One region of the Clostridium acetobutylicum ATCC 824 genome, then DNA from elsewhere that is predicted to be linked to it. Evidence: predicted binding sites of a transcription regulator. Region 1 holds the regulator's gene; the other holds the start of a gene.
What was found. The regulator HrcA, encoded in region 1, represses chaperone genes, less so after heat shock. The targets are predictions, from matches to a motif close to TGTTAGCACTCNNNNNNNNNGAGTGCTAACA.
Positions count from the first base shown of each region.

Region 2: a site for HrcA is predicted at 4,363-4,393, ahead of htpG (molecular chaperone HtpG). Genes of this name have one in related genera too.

Region 1 is NC_003030.1:1,420,515-1,429,085, forward strand. It holds gene lepA (translation elongation factor 4) at 82-1,890, shown strand; gene hemW (radical SAM family heme chaperone HemW) at 2,049-3,173, shown strand; gene hrcA (heat-inducible transcriptional repressor HrcA) at 3,360-4,391, shown strand; gene grpE (nucleotide exchange factor GrpE) at 4,411-5,013, shown strand; gene dnaK (molecular chaperone DnaK) at 5,034-6,881, shown strand; gene dnaJ (molecular chaperone DnaJ) at 7,007-8,131, shown strand; gene prmA (50S ribosomal protein L11 methyltransferase) at 8,298-8,571, shown strand, end outside.
Region 2 is NC_003030.1:3,484,802-3,493,372, reverse strand. It holds gene CA_RS17085 (amidase domain-containing protein) at 1-371, opposite strand, end outside; gene CA_RS17080 (ATP-binding protein) at 512-1,849, opposite strand; gene CA_RS17075 (hypothetical protein) at 2,105-2,308, shown strand; gene CA_RS17070 (spore coat protein) at 2,323-2,616, shown strand; gene cls (cardiolipin synthase) at 2,768-4,300, shown strand; gene htpG (molecular chaperone HtpG) at 4,481-6,355, shown strand; gene CA_RS17055 (nitroreductase family protein) at 6,580-7,176, shown strand; gene CA_RS17045 (acyl carrier protein) at 8,188-8,415, shown strand; gene CA_RS17040 (HAD-IIIC family phosphatase) at 8,412-8,571, shown strand, end outside.

The sequences.
Region 1 (8,571 bases):
TATAAAAGGGTTTTTGTTGACAAAAACCCTTTTATTTATGCTATAATTTAAATTGATTCGTACATTTGGAGGGATAACAAAATGCAAAGTGAAAGACAAAAACATATAAGAAACTTTTGCATAGTTGCGCACATAGATCATGGTAAATCAACGCTTGCTGATAGATTGCTTGAACATACAGGAACCTTAACACACAGAGAGATGGAAGAGCAAGTTCTTGATAATATGGAGATTGAGAGAGAAAGAGGAATAACAATAAAATCTCAAGCGGCAAGATTAATATATAAGAGGCCAGAAGACGGGCAGGAGTATATACTAAATCTTATAGATACCCCAGGTCATGTAGATTTTAACTATGAGGTTTCAAGAAGTTTAGCAGCCTGTGAGGGTGCTGTATTAGTTGTAGATGCAACGCAAGGAATACAGGCACAAACTCTTGCGAATTGCTATATGGCAGTAGATCATGGACTTGAGGTGGTTCCAGTAATCAATAAAATAGATCTTCCAAGTGCTAGACCGGATGAGATAAAAAATGAGATTGAAGATGTAATAGGAATAGAATCCAGTGATGCTCCTCTTATATCTGCTAAAACTGGTCTTAATATTGAAGATGTACTTGAAGCTGTAGTACAAAAAGTTCCAGCACCTAGTGGAGATGAAAAAGGTCCACTGAAGGCTCTTATTTTTGATTCATACTATGATAGCTATAAAGGTGTTGTATGCCATATAAGAATTAAAGATGGAACGGTAAAGGCAGGTACGAGAATAAAGCTTATGGCAGCTAATAAGGAATATGAGGTTATTGAGGTTGGTGTATTTGTACCCAACTACTTAAAGGTAGAAGAACTTAAGGCTGGAGATGTTGGATATATAACTGCATCTATTAAAAATGTAAGAGATGCTAGAGTTGGAGATACAATAACGGAAGTAAATAATCCAGCAAAGGAGCCTCTTCTTGGATATAGACCGGCTATATCTATGGTTTATAGTGGTATTTATCCTATAGATAGTTCAAAGTATGAGGAGCTTAAGGAAGCACTTGAGAAACTTCAAGTAAATGATGCTGCACTTAATTTTGAACCTGAAACGTCAATAGCGCTTGGATTTGGTTTTAGATGTGGATTTCTAGGACTACTTCACATGGAGATAATGCAGGAGAGAATAGAAAAGGAATTCAATTTAGATGTAATAATGACAGCACCATCTGTTATATATAAAGTTAAAAAGACAGATGGAACTCTAATTGAAATAACTAATCCTACAAATCTTCCAGAACCTACAGAAATAGATTATATGGAAGAACCCGTTGTAAAAGCACAGATAATAACGCCATCTGATTTTGTTGGAGCTGTAATGGAGCTTTGTCAAAATAAAAGGGGAACCTTTATAGATATGGAATATATAGAAACAACAAGAGTAATGCTTAATTATAGGGTGCCTCTTAATGAAATTATATATGATTTTTTTGATTCGCTTAAATCTAGAACTAAGGGATATGCTTCTTTTGATTATGAATTAGATGGTTATATGAGAACAGAGCTTGTAAAATTGGATATAATCTTAAATTCAGAGGTTGTGGATGCGTTATCTATGATTGTACCTAAGGATAGAGCTTATGCAAAAGGAAGAACTATGGCAGAAAAATTAAAAGAAATAATCCCAAGACAGCTATTTGAAATACCAATACAAGCAGCAGTTGGAAGTAAAATAATAGCTAGAGAAACAGTTAAAGCATTAAGAAAAGATGTACTTGCAAAATGCTATGGAGGAGATATTTCAAGAAAGAGAAAACTTCTTGAGAAACAAAAGGAAGGTAAGAAGAGAATGAGACAGGTAGGAAGTGTTGAAGTTCCGCAAGAAGCCTTTATGTCAATACTCAAGAATGATTAGATTTGGTATTAGGTTAAATTTAATTTTTACAAAACCAAAGTGAAATCAGCTGAATTAAAAATACTATATGTTCATAATCATGTTAAGATTGTGGTGCATATAGTATTTAAGTTTTACAAAAAATTTACTTATCTTTTTAATTGAATTGAGATGATTTTATGAACAAATTAGGTCTTTATATACATATCCCATTTTGTAAGAGCAAATGCCTTTATTGTGATTTTCCATCCTATGCATGTATAGAAGATTACATGATACCATATGCAAAAGCATTATGTACAGAAATTGAAAAGGCTAGCATAAATAAAGTTTTTAGCAGTATTTTTATTGGAGGAGGTACTCCTAGTTTTCTATCAATAGAAGCTTTAAATATATTATGTGATGCCTTAAAGAAGGTTAGAAAAACTAAAGATGTTGAGTTTACAGTAGAAGGTAATCCTAATTCATTTACAGAAAAAAAGCTCATGGTATTTAAGGATATGGGAGTAAATAGATTAAGTATAGGTCTTCAAGCGTGTCAAGATAGACTTTTAAAAAAGCTTGGTAGAATACATACGTTAAAGGAGTTTACAGTTGCTTTTAAAAGAGCTAGAAATTTAGGTTTTAATAATATAAATGTGGATTTAATGTTTGGAATTCCAGATCAGACTTTAGAAGATTTTAAGGAGTCATTGGAGTTTATAACAAAATTAAAGCCTGAACATATTTCTTCATATAGTCTAATAGTTGAGGAAGGAACACCTTATTTTAAAATGAATGAGGGTGGTAAGTTAAAGCTTCCAAATGAGGATGAAGAAAGAGATATGTATTCTTTTGCGCGTACTTTTCTTGAAGAAAAAGGATATAATCAATATGAAATTTCTAACTTTGCGGTTAAAGATAAAGAGTGTAGACACAATCTTATTTACTGGGAGCTTGATAACTATATAGGTTGTGGGGCATCAGCGCATTCGTATTTTAATGGAGTAAGGTATAGAAATATAAATAATGTGAAAAAATATATAGAACAAATTTCAAAGGGTAATAGCGTAGTAGAAGAGAATCATAGGAATTTACTTAAAGAAGATATGGAAGAATTCATGTTTTTAGGACTTAGAAAAACTCGGGGAGTATCAATTGAGGAATTTAAGTTGAAATTTAATAAGGATATACAAGAGGTTTATGGAGATGTTATAAAAAAATATGAAACAATTGGTATGATAATTTTGAATGAACACCGAGTATTCTTGACTGAGAGAGGCATGCAGATATCTAATTCTATAATGTGTGATTTTCTATTATAGCGATATATGGAATAATGACGAAAAATTCTTAGAAAATTAGTATAAAACATGGCTAAATAGCATCTGAGGAGAAATAGACTAATTTTATGAAAATAAGAAAAGTTGACAAAGATAATGTCAGGTGATATTTTATAAACATAGTCATTAGCACTCAAAGAGAGTGAGTGCTAATAAAGAGGTGATAATATGGAAATGGAGGAAAGAAAACTTAAGATTCTTCAGGCTATAATAAACGATTATATAAATAATGGTGAGCCTGTTGGTTCAAGGACCATTGCGAAGAAGTATAATCTAGGAATAAGTTCTGCTACTATAAGGAATGAAATGGCAGACTTAGAGGAAATGGGTTATATTGAACAACTCCATACCTCTTCTGGAAGAAAACCTTCTGATAAAGGATATAGATTATATGTTGATAGACTTATGGAAATACCAAGTATGTCAGTTGAAGAAGAGATGCTTATAAAAGCAAAGATAATAGATAGTGCACTTTATGAGATAGATAAACTTGTAAAACAGGCAATGTCTTTAGTGTCTGAGATGACTAAGCTTACATGTGTAGTAAAATCATTGTCAGCTAGAAAAAGTTATATTAAATCAATAAGTTTAATTAATATAGAGCCAAATATGATTCTATGTGTATTTATTACAGATAGTGGTATGATTAAAAACAGTATCATTAGAGTAAAGAGTAACATAGAGAATAGTTCACTTGAGAGAATAGCTAATATATTAAACTCTAAACTCAAGGGACTTACCATAGAACAAATAAATCTTGAGGTAATAAATAATATTAAAAAGGATCTACGTGAGTATGGCCATATATTTGATTGCATAATGCCAAATCTTTATGATATTTTAAGAGAAGCTGATTCTACTGAAGTTTATAAAGAAGGTACTATGAATATTTTTAACTATCCTGAATTTAAGGATATTGAAAAAGCCAAGGAATTTTTGTCTGTAATTGATGATAGAAGGATACTAGATACTTTATTTAATGCTTCTGGTGGAGTTACCGTGAATATTGGTAATGAAAATAGTATAAAAGAAGCTAGAGATTTTAGCGTTGTATCTTCAGTATATAAATACAATGGGAGACCATTGGGAACTATAGGAATTATAGGACCGACAAGGATACCTTATTCAAAAGTAATCAAGGTCATTATGGAAGTAGTAGACCAGATTAATAATAATTTAGATAAAATGAATAATAGCTAGTAGAGTAAGAGGTGAGCTTATGCAAGAAAAAGATAGTAAAGATGTTACAATGGAAGATGAAGAAACTATAGCTTCCCAAGAGGAAATCGAGGTTGAAGGAAATAGTGAAGAATCTTCTAAAGAAGAGGAATCCAATAATTCTGAGATTTCAGATGAAAATCTTAGTGAAGAAAATTTAAAATTAAAGGATGAAAATGAAAAATTGAAAAATGAATTGGATGCTGCTAAAGATAGACTTTTGAGATTAAGTGCAGAGTATGAAAATTATAGAAATAGAACTGCAAAGGAAAAGGAAGGCATTTATACAGATGCTTGTAGCGATGTAATAAATGAAATGCTTCCTACACTTGATAATCTTGAAAGAGCAGCTTCAACAGAAGGTAGTGCAGAAGATATAAAAAAAGGTGTAGAAATGGTTGTAAAACAGTTTAAGAATTCTCTTTCAAAATTAGGTATTGAAGAAATACCTAGTGAAGGAAAATTTGATCCTAATCTTCACAATGCGGTTATGCATATAGAAGATGAAGGTTATGGAGAAAATGAAGTTGTGGAAGTCCTACAAAAAGGATATAAAAGAGGAGATAAAGTATTAAGACATAGTATGGTTAAAGTTGCCAACTAAATATATAGGAGGTTTTTATAATGTCAAAAGTAATTGGAATTGATTTAGGAACAACAAATTCATGTGTAGCTGTTATGGAAGGTGGAGATCCAGCAGTTATAGCAAATTCAGAAGGTGCAAGAACAACTCCTTCAGTTGTATCTTTTCAGAAGAATGGAGAAAGATTAGTTGGACAGGTTGCAAAAAGACAGTCAATCACAAATCCAGATAAAACTATAATATCAATAAAAAGAAAAATGGGAACTGCTGAAAAAGTAGCCATAGATGATAAAAATTATACACCACAAGAAATTTCAGCTATGATTCTTCAAAAATTGAAGGCAGATGCAGAAGCTTATCTTGGAGAAACTGTTACACAAGCGGTTATAACAGTACCAGCTTACTTTAATGATAGCCAAAGACAGGCAACAAAGGATGCAGGAAAAATTGCGGGACTTGAGGTTCTTAGAATAATAAACGAACCTACAGCAGCATCACTTGCTTATGGTCTTGATAAAATGGATACTAATCAAAAAATTCTTGTTTATGATTTAGGTGGTGGTACTTTTGATGTATCAGTACTAGAACTTGGTGATGGTGTTTTTGAAGTTAAGTCAACAAACGGAAACACTCACTTAGGTGGAGACGATTTTGATGAGAAAATAATGGATTACATTGCAGAAGAATTTAAAAAAGATAATGGAATTGATTTAAGAAATGATAAGATGGCACTTCAAAGATTAAAAGAAGCTGCTGAAAAAGCAAAAATTGAATTATCATCTTCAACTCAGACTAATATAAATCTTCCATTTATAACAGCTGATGCAACAGGTCCAAAGCATATAGATATGAATCTTACAAGAGCAAAATTTAATGAATTGACAGAAGGCTTAGTTCAAGATACTATAGAGCCAATGAAAAAAGCACTTAGTGATGCAGGACTTTCAATAAATGATATAGATAAAATAGTTTTAGTAGGTGGTTCAACAAGAATTCCTGCAGTTCAAGAAGCAGTTAAAAACTATACAGGAAAAGATCCATCAAAGGGTGTTAACCCTGATGAATGTGTTGCTATTGGTGCAGCTATTCAAGCAGGAGTTTTAACAGGAGATGTAAAAGACGTATTACTTCTTGATGTTAGTCCATTAACACTTGGAATTGAGACTTTAGGCGGAGTTGCTACTCCTCTAATAGAAAGAAATACTACAATACCAACTAGGAAGAGTCAAGTATTCTCAACTGCAGCAGATAATCAACCATCAGTTGAAATAAATATAGTTCAAGGTGAAAGAAAAATGGCTGCTGATAATAAGAGCCTTGGAAGATTTACTCTTGATGGTATAGCACCAGCACCAAGAGGAGTTCCACAAATCGAAGTTACATTTGATATAGATGCTAATGGTATAGTAAATGTATCAGCTAAAGATAAGGGAACAGGAAAAGAATCTCATATTACAATAACAGCTTCAACAAACTTAAGTGATGAAGAAATAGATAAGGCTGTTAAAGATGCAGAAAAGTTTGCAGAAGAAGATAAGAAGAAAAAAGAAAATATTGAAGTTAAAAACAATGCTGATCAGATAGTATTCCAAACAGATAAAGCTTTAAAGGATCTTGGAGACAAAGTATCAGCTGAAGATAAGTCAAATATCGAAGCTAAAAAAGAAGCGCTAAGCAAGGTAAAAGATGGAGACGATATCGAAGCGATTAAAAAAGCAACAGAAGATTTAACTCAAGCGTTATATGCTATAACAACTAAAATGTATGAGCAAAGCGGAGCTCAAGGTGCACCAGGAGCAGATCCAAATGCAGGAGCTTCACAGAAAACAAATGGCGGCGCTGATGATAATGTAGTAGATGCTGACTTTAAAGTAGATAATGATAAATAGTATTTGAAAATATATAAATTATGATTATAATATATATAGTACAAAATTAAGGGAAAGGGTGTTAACCCTTCCCTTAATTTTAAGCTTTAATAAAGTTTATGTGGAATATTTAGGTGGTGAAAGGGATGGCAAACAAAGATTATTATGAAGTGCTTGGATTAGAAAAGGGTGCGAGTGATGATGAGATAAAGAAAGCTTTTAGAAAGCTCGCTATAAAATATCATCCTGATAAAAACCGCGGAAATAAAGAGGCAGAAGAAAAATTTAAAGAAATAAATGAAGCTTATCAGGTATTATCTGATCCTGATAAAAAGGCTAATTATGATAGATTTGGAACTGCAGACTTTAATGGTGGTGGAGGTTTTGGAGACTTCTCTGGAGGTTTCGGAGACTTTGGAGATTTAGGTGATATATTTAACTCATTTTTCGGTGGTGGTTTTTCAGGTGGCTCCTCGAGAGCTAGAAAAGATGCTCCTCAAAGAGGAAATGATATGGAATATTCCATAAGTTTAACCTTTGAAGAGGCTGTTTTTGGCGTAGAGAAATCTATTAATATAACTAGAAGTGAAAACTGTGAAACATGCGGTGGTACAGGCGCAAAGAAAGGCACATCTCCTAAAACTTGTGATAAGTGTGGAGGAACAGGTACTATAAGAGTTCAGAGGAATACTCCTCTCGGAAGCTTTGTTACTCAATCAAGTTGTGATAAATGCGGAGGACGCGGAACTATAATTTCTGATCCATGTCATGAGTGTCATGGTGCAGGCCATGTTAGGAAGAAGAGAAAGATAAGCGTTAAAATTCCAGCAGGTGTAGATACAGGTAATGTAATTCCTTTAAGAGGTCAAGGTGAACATGGAAAAAATGGAGGACCAGCAGGGGATCTTTATATAAGTATAAAGGTTACTCCTCATAAAAAGTTTAAGAGAGAGGGTTTTGATATTTATATCGATACTCATATAAGCTTTCCTAAGGCCGCACTTGGGACTGATATGACAGTTCCTACTATAGATGGTGATGTAAAATATACTATTCCAGCAGGAACTCAATCGGGAACTGTATTTAGATTAAAAGGAAAAGGTGTTCAAAGAGTCAATGGCGGCGGAAGAGGAAATCAGTACGTCAAGGTAATAGTAGATACACCTAAGGCTTTAAATGATAAACAAAGGGAAGCCTTGAAGATGTTTATGGAAGCAAGTGGAGAAGCAAAGTCAGAAAAAAAATCGGGTTTTAAAAGATTTTTTGAATAATATATAGGATTTTAATTATTTATGGGAATCCTATATAGGGAAATTAGGTAAATTATAATTTATTAAGGTGCAATGATTTATAATAAAAATTGTATTTGAGTAAATTAAAGTTTATCCTGGTTTCCCTATATTTATTCTCAAATATTCTATTGGAGGAATTTAATTCATGGATAAAGATTGGTTTGAGGTCAGTGTTATAACTAGCAGTGAAGCTGTAGAAGCTGTAACAGGTATATTGTATAATACTCCTGTTAAAGGTGTGGCTATAGAGGATTCTAAGGACGTTGAATTTAAGAAGAAGCATCCTGGTGATTGGGACTATTTTGATGAATCATTACTCAATGTTAAAGATGGTGCTGTTATAAAAGCTTATTATAAGGATGATCATAACTTTGACGAGAGCGTAAAATACATAGAAGAAAGTATAGATAAACTCTCTG
Region 2 (8,571 bases), 1.9 Mb from region 1:
GCAAGCCTTACAAAAGAGCCCCTTGGCATAACTCTTTTAACTCTTACAAAGGATTGTATGTTTTTAAACTGAATACCGCGATCTTCTGACCATTTCTTTAAGTATTTCACACGTTTTATTTCATGCTCTAGTGTGTATTTACCAAGCTTTTTTGAACTATCAAATACCTCTTTTAATGGGCTAGTATCTCCAGATACAAGACAAGAAGAACGTATATTATAAATTTTTTCAACTTCTGCTCTTAAAATTTCTTTGTCAGCCTCTGAAGGAGTTTTAAGAGCTGCCACAGCATTAAATGAAGGAGATATAATCAATATAATTAATATTAAGATTGTAAACCTTATTTTATATTGCTTAGAAATTGATAGCAAAACTAATTCCTCCCTTATACATAGCTTGATTATTATTGTTCCATAAAAAATATTTTATATAACAAATTAGAGCTGTAATATAAGGGGGGTGTTTCTATTTTATTAATTATATGGGAGGCATTTTTTTAATTTCATTTAAATTACATCATTAAATTATATTTATCCATATCAAGATCACTGGTTGGATTTGCTATGGGTAGTTTTATAAAAAATGTAGTACCATTACCAGGAGTAGTATGAAACCACATTTCCCCATTATGAGTATTTGTAATTGTATGGTATACCATGAACAAACCTAGTCCTGTACCTCCGCTTCTTTTAAAGGTAAAGGGCTCAAATAAATTATCCCTTAATTCTTCAGGTATTCCACCAGCAGTATCTGTAATAGAAAGTATTATATGTTTATTCTCTTGTTTAATTTTAATTTCGATAGAACCATCAATATCAATTGCTTGGATTGCATTAGATATGAGGTTTCTAATAGCCCTTTTAAAAAGAGGTTCTGAAATGTTAGCATAGCTGCTGTTACTATTTATAATGTTTAAGGATATTTTTTTGGAGTTACATTGTGGCTCAAATTCTTCTATAACATCTTTAATAATTTTAGATATTTCCATCGGTTTGATTTTTGGAGGACTAAATATGCTTAGAAGTTCCACAACCATAGTATTTAGTTCATCAGCTTGTTTTATTACTTTATCAAAATAATAATCTGCCTTAGCTTTATCAGAGGTTAGTTTACCTAGTTGTCCTAATCCTCTTATTACTGATAATGGATTCTTTAGGTCATGAACTGCAGTTGCTAGAAGCTTTGAAGTTCTCGATAGATTCATATTAGGTGAGTTTTTAATAGAACTACGGTCAATAATTGAAAGAGTGCTTTGAATAGACTCCACACATGATATAGTAAGGTCAAATATAGATGGATGTGCATACTTATTTGGTATGCATACGTCTATAGCTCCAACAATTTTCTTATTTACTTTAATAGGCACACCTATGCAGGTAAAAGAAGCATAAGCATTAACAAAGTGTTCTCTTCCGTATATTATTATTGGTTTACCGCAAGTAAGACAAGTACCTATTCCATTATTACCAATATATTTTTCAGAACAATTAGAACCAAGGCAAAATCTAAATTTTTTTTCTCCGAAATCATTTACATTACCGCTGATGTTAATAATCCAAGCTTTGCTATCTGCTAAGGCAATTAAAAATGGTATGTTAGTAACACGTAAGAATAAATAATCAAAATAAGGTTTTACAATTTTTATTAAATGAAGATTGTTTGAAATTTTATCATTTAGCTCATTATGAGAAAGAGTTTTTAATTTAATATGTTTAGGATTGACGCCCATATTTTTGCACCTTTTCCATGATTCCATAGTTAATGGTCTGAGTGTAGGATTTTTTTCTACAGTACCAATAAAGCTATCCCATTTGTGTATTAATTCATCTTTATCTGAAAAGTTTTCCACAGTCTATATCACCCCACACAAGTTATTATTATATAATATATCTTATTACATAATTTTACTCCTTTTTTAAGTAAAAGTATAGATAAATATACAAAAAATATAATTACATTAAAATATAACCATTTGTGTTTAACGATATCATAAAAGTCTGATGTTTCAACTTCATATTTATTATGAAATAGGAAGTTTAATATATAGATAACTACATATACTAACTCGGATTAGTAAAGATATTATTAGAAGGGAGGATTGAAAATGAGAAGACTTTCTGAGGCAGAAATGCTTTCTTTATCAGGATTGTTAAAAGCAGAAAATGATGGTTTAGCAGTTTCTAGGGCTATGGAATCAATTATAAAAGATGAGGATTTAAAGAAACAAGCAGAGGCAGGAATACTAGAAGCAGAGGGCAGAATAAAAGGCTTACAACAATTTATAAACGAAAATAGTGTTATAAGGTAAAGGGGGAAAGTAGCATGTCGACTATTTTAGGAAGTATAGTAAAAGGAAACACAGATATAGATGATCAAGTTATAGCTGGAGTTATGATGGATGGTGCTAAAAGTTCTGCAGGTGCTTATTTAAATGCAACACTTATAAGCACGACACCAGAGTTAAGAGCAGTTTACTCATCAAGCCTTAATCAGCTTATAGGAAGTAATGCAGCAATTAACGAATTGTCAGTAAATAAGGGTTGGACGAAACCTTATGATCCATCTGCTCAGCAATTATCAGAGGTAGTAGCTAAATCAAATGAAATATTGGATTAAAAATAAGGAGTCGCAAGACTCTTTATTTTTGATTTAGGCTTAAAATCTTATAAAAGAAATTATTTAAGTGTTAATAAGAGTTTACATATAATCATATAATAAGACTGATATAAATACTGCAAAAGGACTATAGTAATGGGGAGATGAATAATTGAGATTTTTTATAAAATTTATATTTCATAGAGCTACCTTTGTAGTTATTTCAGCATTAATACAGCTATTTGTTTTGATTTTTGTAATTATAAAATTTAACGAGTATTTTGTGTTCTTTTATGGAATTAGCATTGTAGTAAGCATAATTGCAGTATTGTATATACTTTACAATAATAGTAATCCAGCATATAAAATTGTGTGGATTATTCCAATATTAGTATTTCCTCTTTTTGGGGGATTATTTTATTTATTTTTTGGCGGAAGTAAGTTAAGCAGAAGAACTAGAAAAAAGATGGAGTGTATAGTAGCTAAGTCAAGAGCGGTATTGATAAAGGGTGAAGTGATAATAAATGAGATAAGGAATAATAATGAAACAGCAGCGAATCAATCAAGTTATATTCAAAATTATTCTCTTTTTCCTCCATATAAATACACAAAGGCAGAATATTTTTCAACAGGAGAAGAAACATTTAACGAACTTATAGAACAACTTAAAAAAGCAAAACAATATATTTTCCTTGAATACTTTATTATTAAAGAAGGAGTTATGTGGAATAGTGTTTTACAAATATTAAGAGATAAGGTACAAGAAGGAGTGGAGGTCAGAGTTATATATGATGACATAGGGTGTATGTTTACTCTGCCTAACGGATATCATAAAGAACTTGAGAAAATTGGCATTAAATGCTGCGTATTCAATCCTCTCATTCCTATGGTATCTTTTAAATTTAATAATAGAGATCATAGGAAAATTGCAGTAATTGATGGTTTGGTAGGATTTACTGGTGGAATAAATCTATCGGATGAGTACATAAATAAATATCAAAAGTATGGCTATTGGAAGGATACTGCAATTAAAGTGGAAGGAAAAGCAGCTTGGAATTTATCAGTTATGTTTTTATCTATGTGGAGCTTTCTTAGAGGAATAGATGAGGACTTTAATACATTCAAAAAGAATATTGAAAAAGAATTTTCTTCTAGAGAGGGATATGTTCAGCCATTTGCGGATAGCCCATTAGACGGAGAACCTGTTGGGGAAATTATATATATGAACTTGATAAGTAAGGCTACAAAATATGTTTATATTACTACACCTTATTTAGTTATAGGAAACGAGATGGTAACAGCACTGACCTCTGCCGCAAAGGGAGGAGTAGATGTTAGAATTATTACCCCACACATACCAGACAAAAAAATTGTTCATTCTGTAACTAAATCCTACTATAAAGTTTTAATTGAGAGCGGAGTTAAAATTTATGAGTATATGCCAGGCTTCATACATTCAAAAACTTATGTTTGTGATAATGAATACGGAGTTGTAGGCAGTATAAATATGGATTTTAGAAGTCTTTATCTTCATTTTGAGTGCGGTGTTTGGATGTATAAAACCAATACTGTATACGATATTAAGAAGGATTTTATGGATACATTAGATAAAAGTAAAGAGATAACTTTAGAAGAGATTAACAAAGTTAAGTGGTATAGTACTTTATGGCGCGTGGTTCTAAGAGTTTTTGCACCTTTGATGTAAGAAAGTTAATTGATTAAATATGGAAAAACGTATTGACAAAACTGTAATTATTGCTAAAATAAAATTAGCACTCGTTGATATAGAGTGCTAACAAAATACATAGTGATATTGAGCCAATGACCATAAGGTATTTGGTCTTTTGGGCATTTAAATATTAATCAAGTGAAGGGGTATGATAAAATGGCTGTAAAACAGTTTAAAGCTGAATCTAAAAGACTTCTCGATTTAATGATTAACTCAATTTATACAAATAAAGAAATATTTTTAAGGGAACTTATATCGAACGCAAGTGATGCTATCGATAAGTGCTATTATCGTTCACTCGTTGATACAAATATTACTTTCAATAAAGATGATTTTTATATAAGAATTTCAGCAGATAAAGAAAATAAAACTCTAACAATCACTGACACAGGAATAGGTATGACAAAGGATGATTTAGAAAACAATCTAGGTACTATTGCTAAAAGTGGTTCTTTTGCTTTCAAAAGTGAGAATGAAGCAAAGGAAGGAGTGGATATAATAGGGCAATTTGGAGTTGGTTTCTATTCAGCATTTATGGTGGCTGATGATGTTACTGTAATAAGCCGTTCGGTTGATTCTGAGGAAGCATATAAATGGGAATCAAAGGGAGTAGAAGGATATACTATTGAAAAATGCGAAAAAGAGACACCTGGAACTGAAATAGTATTAAAGATAAAAGAAAATACCGATGATGAAAAATATGATGAATTTTTAGATGAGTATAAACTAAGATCACTCATTAAAAAATACTCTGATTTTATAAAATATCCAATTAAGATGATGACTAAAAAAACAAGACCTAAAAAAGATAATGACAAGGAAACAGAAGAATATTTAGAAGATGAAACTTTAAATAGTATGGTTCCTATATGGAGAAAGAACAAAAATGAATTGAAGCAGGAAGACTACGATAACTTCTATATGGATAAGCACTTTGGATTTGAAAAACCTCTTAAGACAATCCACTCTAATGTAGAGGGAGTAGTAAGCTACAATACTCTTTTATTTATTCCTGCAAGTGCACCTTATGATTTCTATACAAAGGAATTTGAAAAGGGCTTAGAGCTTTACTCAAATGGAGTAATGATAATGCAAAAATGTGGAGATTTACTTCCTGATTACTTTAGCTTTGTTCAAGGTTTAGTTGATTCTCCAGATTTATCTTTAAACATATCAAGAGAGCTTCTTCAACACGATAGACAGCTTAAGTTTATTGCAAAGAAGATAAAAGAAAAAATTAAAAGTGAATTGTTATCAATGGCTAAGAATGATCGTGAAAACTATGTTAAATTCTTTAATAGCTTTGGTAGACAGTTAAAATATGGAGTTTATTCTGATTTTGGAAGTAATAAAGAAGTACTTCAAGATTTACTTATGTTCTATTCATCAACAGAGAAAAAGCTAGTAACCCTTGATGAATATGTTTCAAGAATGAAGGAAGATCAGAAATACATCTACTATGCAGCAGGTGAAAGTAATGAAAAAATTGAAAAACTTCCTCAAACTGAAGTGGTTAAAGACAAAGGATATGAAATATTATATTTCACAGATGATGTAGATGAATTTGCAATAAAAATGTTAATGAAATATAAGGAAAAAGAATTTAAATCTGTTTCAAACAAGGATTTAGGTTTTGAAGCGGATGAAAAAGAGAGTAAAAAGGAAACAGAGGAGAATAAAGATTTATTTGATTTCATGAAAGAAGTTTTAGATGGAAAAGTTAAGGAAGTAAGAGCTTCAAGTAGATTAAAATCACACCCAGTTTGTCTTTCAAATGATGGAGAGTTATCTATTGAAATGGAAAAAGTACTTAAAATGATGCCAGATAACAATAATGTTAAGGCTGAAAAAATACTTGAGATCAACACAAACCATGAAATGTTTAATTCCATTAAGGCAGCATTTAAGGATGATAAAGATAAATTAAAGAAATATGCAAGTCTTTTATATAATGAGGCTCTTTTAATAGAAGGTCTTCCTATAGAGGATCCAGTACAGTTTGCAAATGACGTTGCAAGTTTGATGAAATAAGTAAAAAAATGCAGAAAGTAATTTTCTGCATTTTTTTATATTTTTTTAGCATAATATATATATAAATGAAAACAAATATTACTTGATTTTTATTATTAATAAGTGTACTATGTAATTAAAGGTAAATATTATTATATAAAATTACTTACTAAAAGTTATTAGGTAAAGAAAAATAATTGCATATTTTATATATCTTAAAGAAAAATTAAAATGAGGTGATAGTAATGTCAAAGGATTTTTATGAAGCAGTTAAGAAAAGAAGAACTATTTATGGAATTGGTAAGGAAAGCCCAATTTCAGATGAAAGAATAAAGGAAATAGTAGAGCTTTTAGTTAAGGAGACTCCATCATCTTTTAATTCACAAAGCTCTAGAGTAGTTGTTTTATTTGGAAAAAATCATGATAAGCTTTGGGAAATAACTAAGGAAACTCTTAGAAAAATAGTTCCAGAAGGAAATTTTTCAAGTACAGAAGAAAAAATTAATTCCTTTAAGAGCGGATATGGAACAATACTTTATTTTGAAGATCAAAATGTTATAAAAAGTCTTCAAGATCAATTCCAATTGTATAAGGATAATTTTCCTGTTTGGTCAGAGCAATCATCAGGAATGCTTCAAATAAATATTTGGAATGCTCTTTCGCTAGAAGGTCTTGGAGCCTCACTTCAGCATTATAATCCACTTATTGATGATGCTGTAAGAGATGAATGGCATATTCCTCAGAATTGGAAACTTATAGGACAAATGCCTTTTGGAAAACCAACAGCAGATCCAGGAGACAAAGACTTTATACCAATAGATAGCAGAGTTAAGTTTTTTTAATAAGGTAAGGAAGGTTTCAAATAAGTGAAAAATATCACTTGTTTGAAACAAAATCCTTTAAATCTAAGGTCGAAAAGTTTTTGAAAGAAAATTCTACATAAAGACTAGTAAAGTGCAACTTATACATTTCAATAAATATATTTGAGGCTCTTTTAATGTCATTAAGTATCCGTACATCAGTATAATTTATACCTAACCCTCCTATACAAACAGTTCCATTTTCTCAGAATATGTCTAGTGTTTCTTTTAGATTTTTAGAAAAAAACACAGGCACTACCCTCTACGATTCCAACAGAATTATTTTTAAATCTTATTATTATAGCCAAAAATCTTCTACGCAAACATATCTTAGAAAGGTTTCAAAATGTAAATATCAAGATTAAACATTTCCTTCAAGCGTCCATTATAAAATCTATATTATGAATATATTAATTCCTTTATATAAGCCTACATGTACTTTTGTAACATTAGAATTTTCGTTGAATATTATATTAATTGGATGCATGTAGTAGGAGAAAATATGCTTATAGCAGAATTAAGTCGAAGAGGTTCTTAAGTAGAATATCTAAAGAAGCTATAGAGTAAAACAGTTATTATAAGTGATTACAATGTAATAGTAGATAACGTAAGTGTAGGAACAGCATAAATTTTAGGATGCAGTAGGATAATGACTTACGATAATTATGGAAAAAAGTAATAGCTGAACATAACGGCTTTGTTTGTAAAAATTCTAACAGTAAGCTTCTTTTAATGTACTTATTACTTATAGAAAGTCAGTATTTAAAGGTGAAAACACTTATATGGTAAAGGGTGGAATGCTTGATTCTGTAGTAAGTGTATCTCACGTTTGTAGAAAATATATGATGAAACTTTTATTTTGGATATGAGTAAAATATCGGGACATACATCCATAGGAAAAAACACTTATATAAGGATGAGCTGTGTTTTGTAAAACAGTATAAGGCCTAACATCTTAAAAGTATAGAAATATAGAATAAACGGAGGTAAGCTATGGAACAAAGATTGATAAAGGTTGTATCAAGGACTTTAAAGGAGAAGAAAGAGAGGTTATCGCTTACATCTTCGAGGAAAAGTCTTCCCAAATGGGATTCTCTTTGTCATCTTCAGATTATACTGGCAGTTGAAAAAGAATTTAATATAAACATTCCTATGAAAGAAGTCTTTAGCATAGATAAGATTAAAGACTTTATCAAGTTTATAAGAAGTGATGAGAGATGAAAATAGGTATTCTTTCCAATGTTAATATATCATCTATAGCTGGAAAAATAGATGATAGCTTTGAGGTATATAAACCCGATGGTTATGGAGTATGGGTTCAAGAAATTACAGACATAAAATCAGCTCTATACAAATTTAAACCTGAGGGTATTTTTT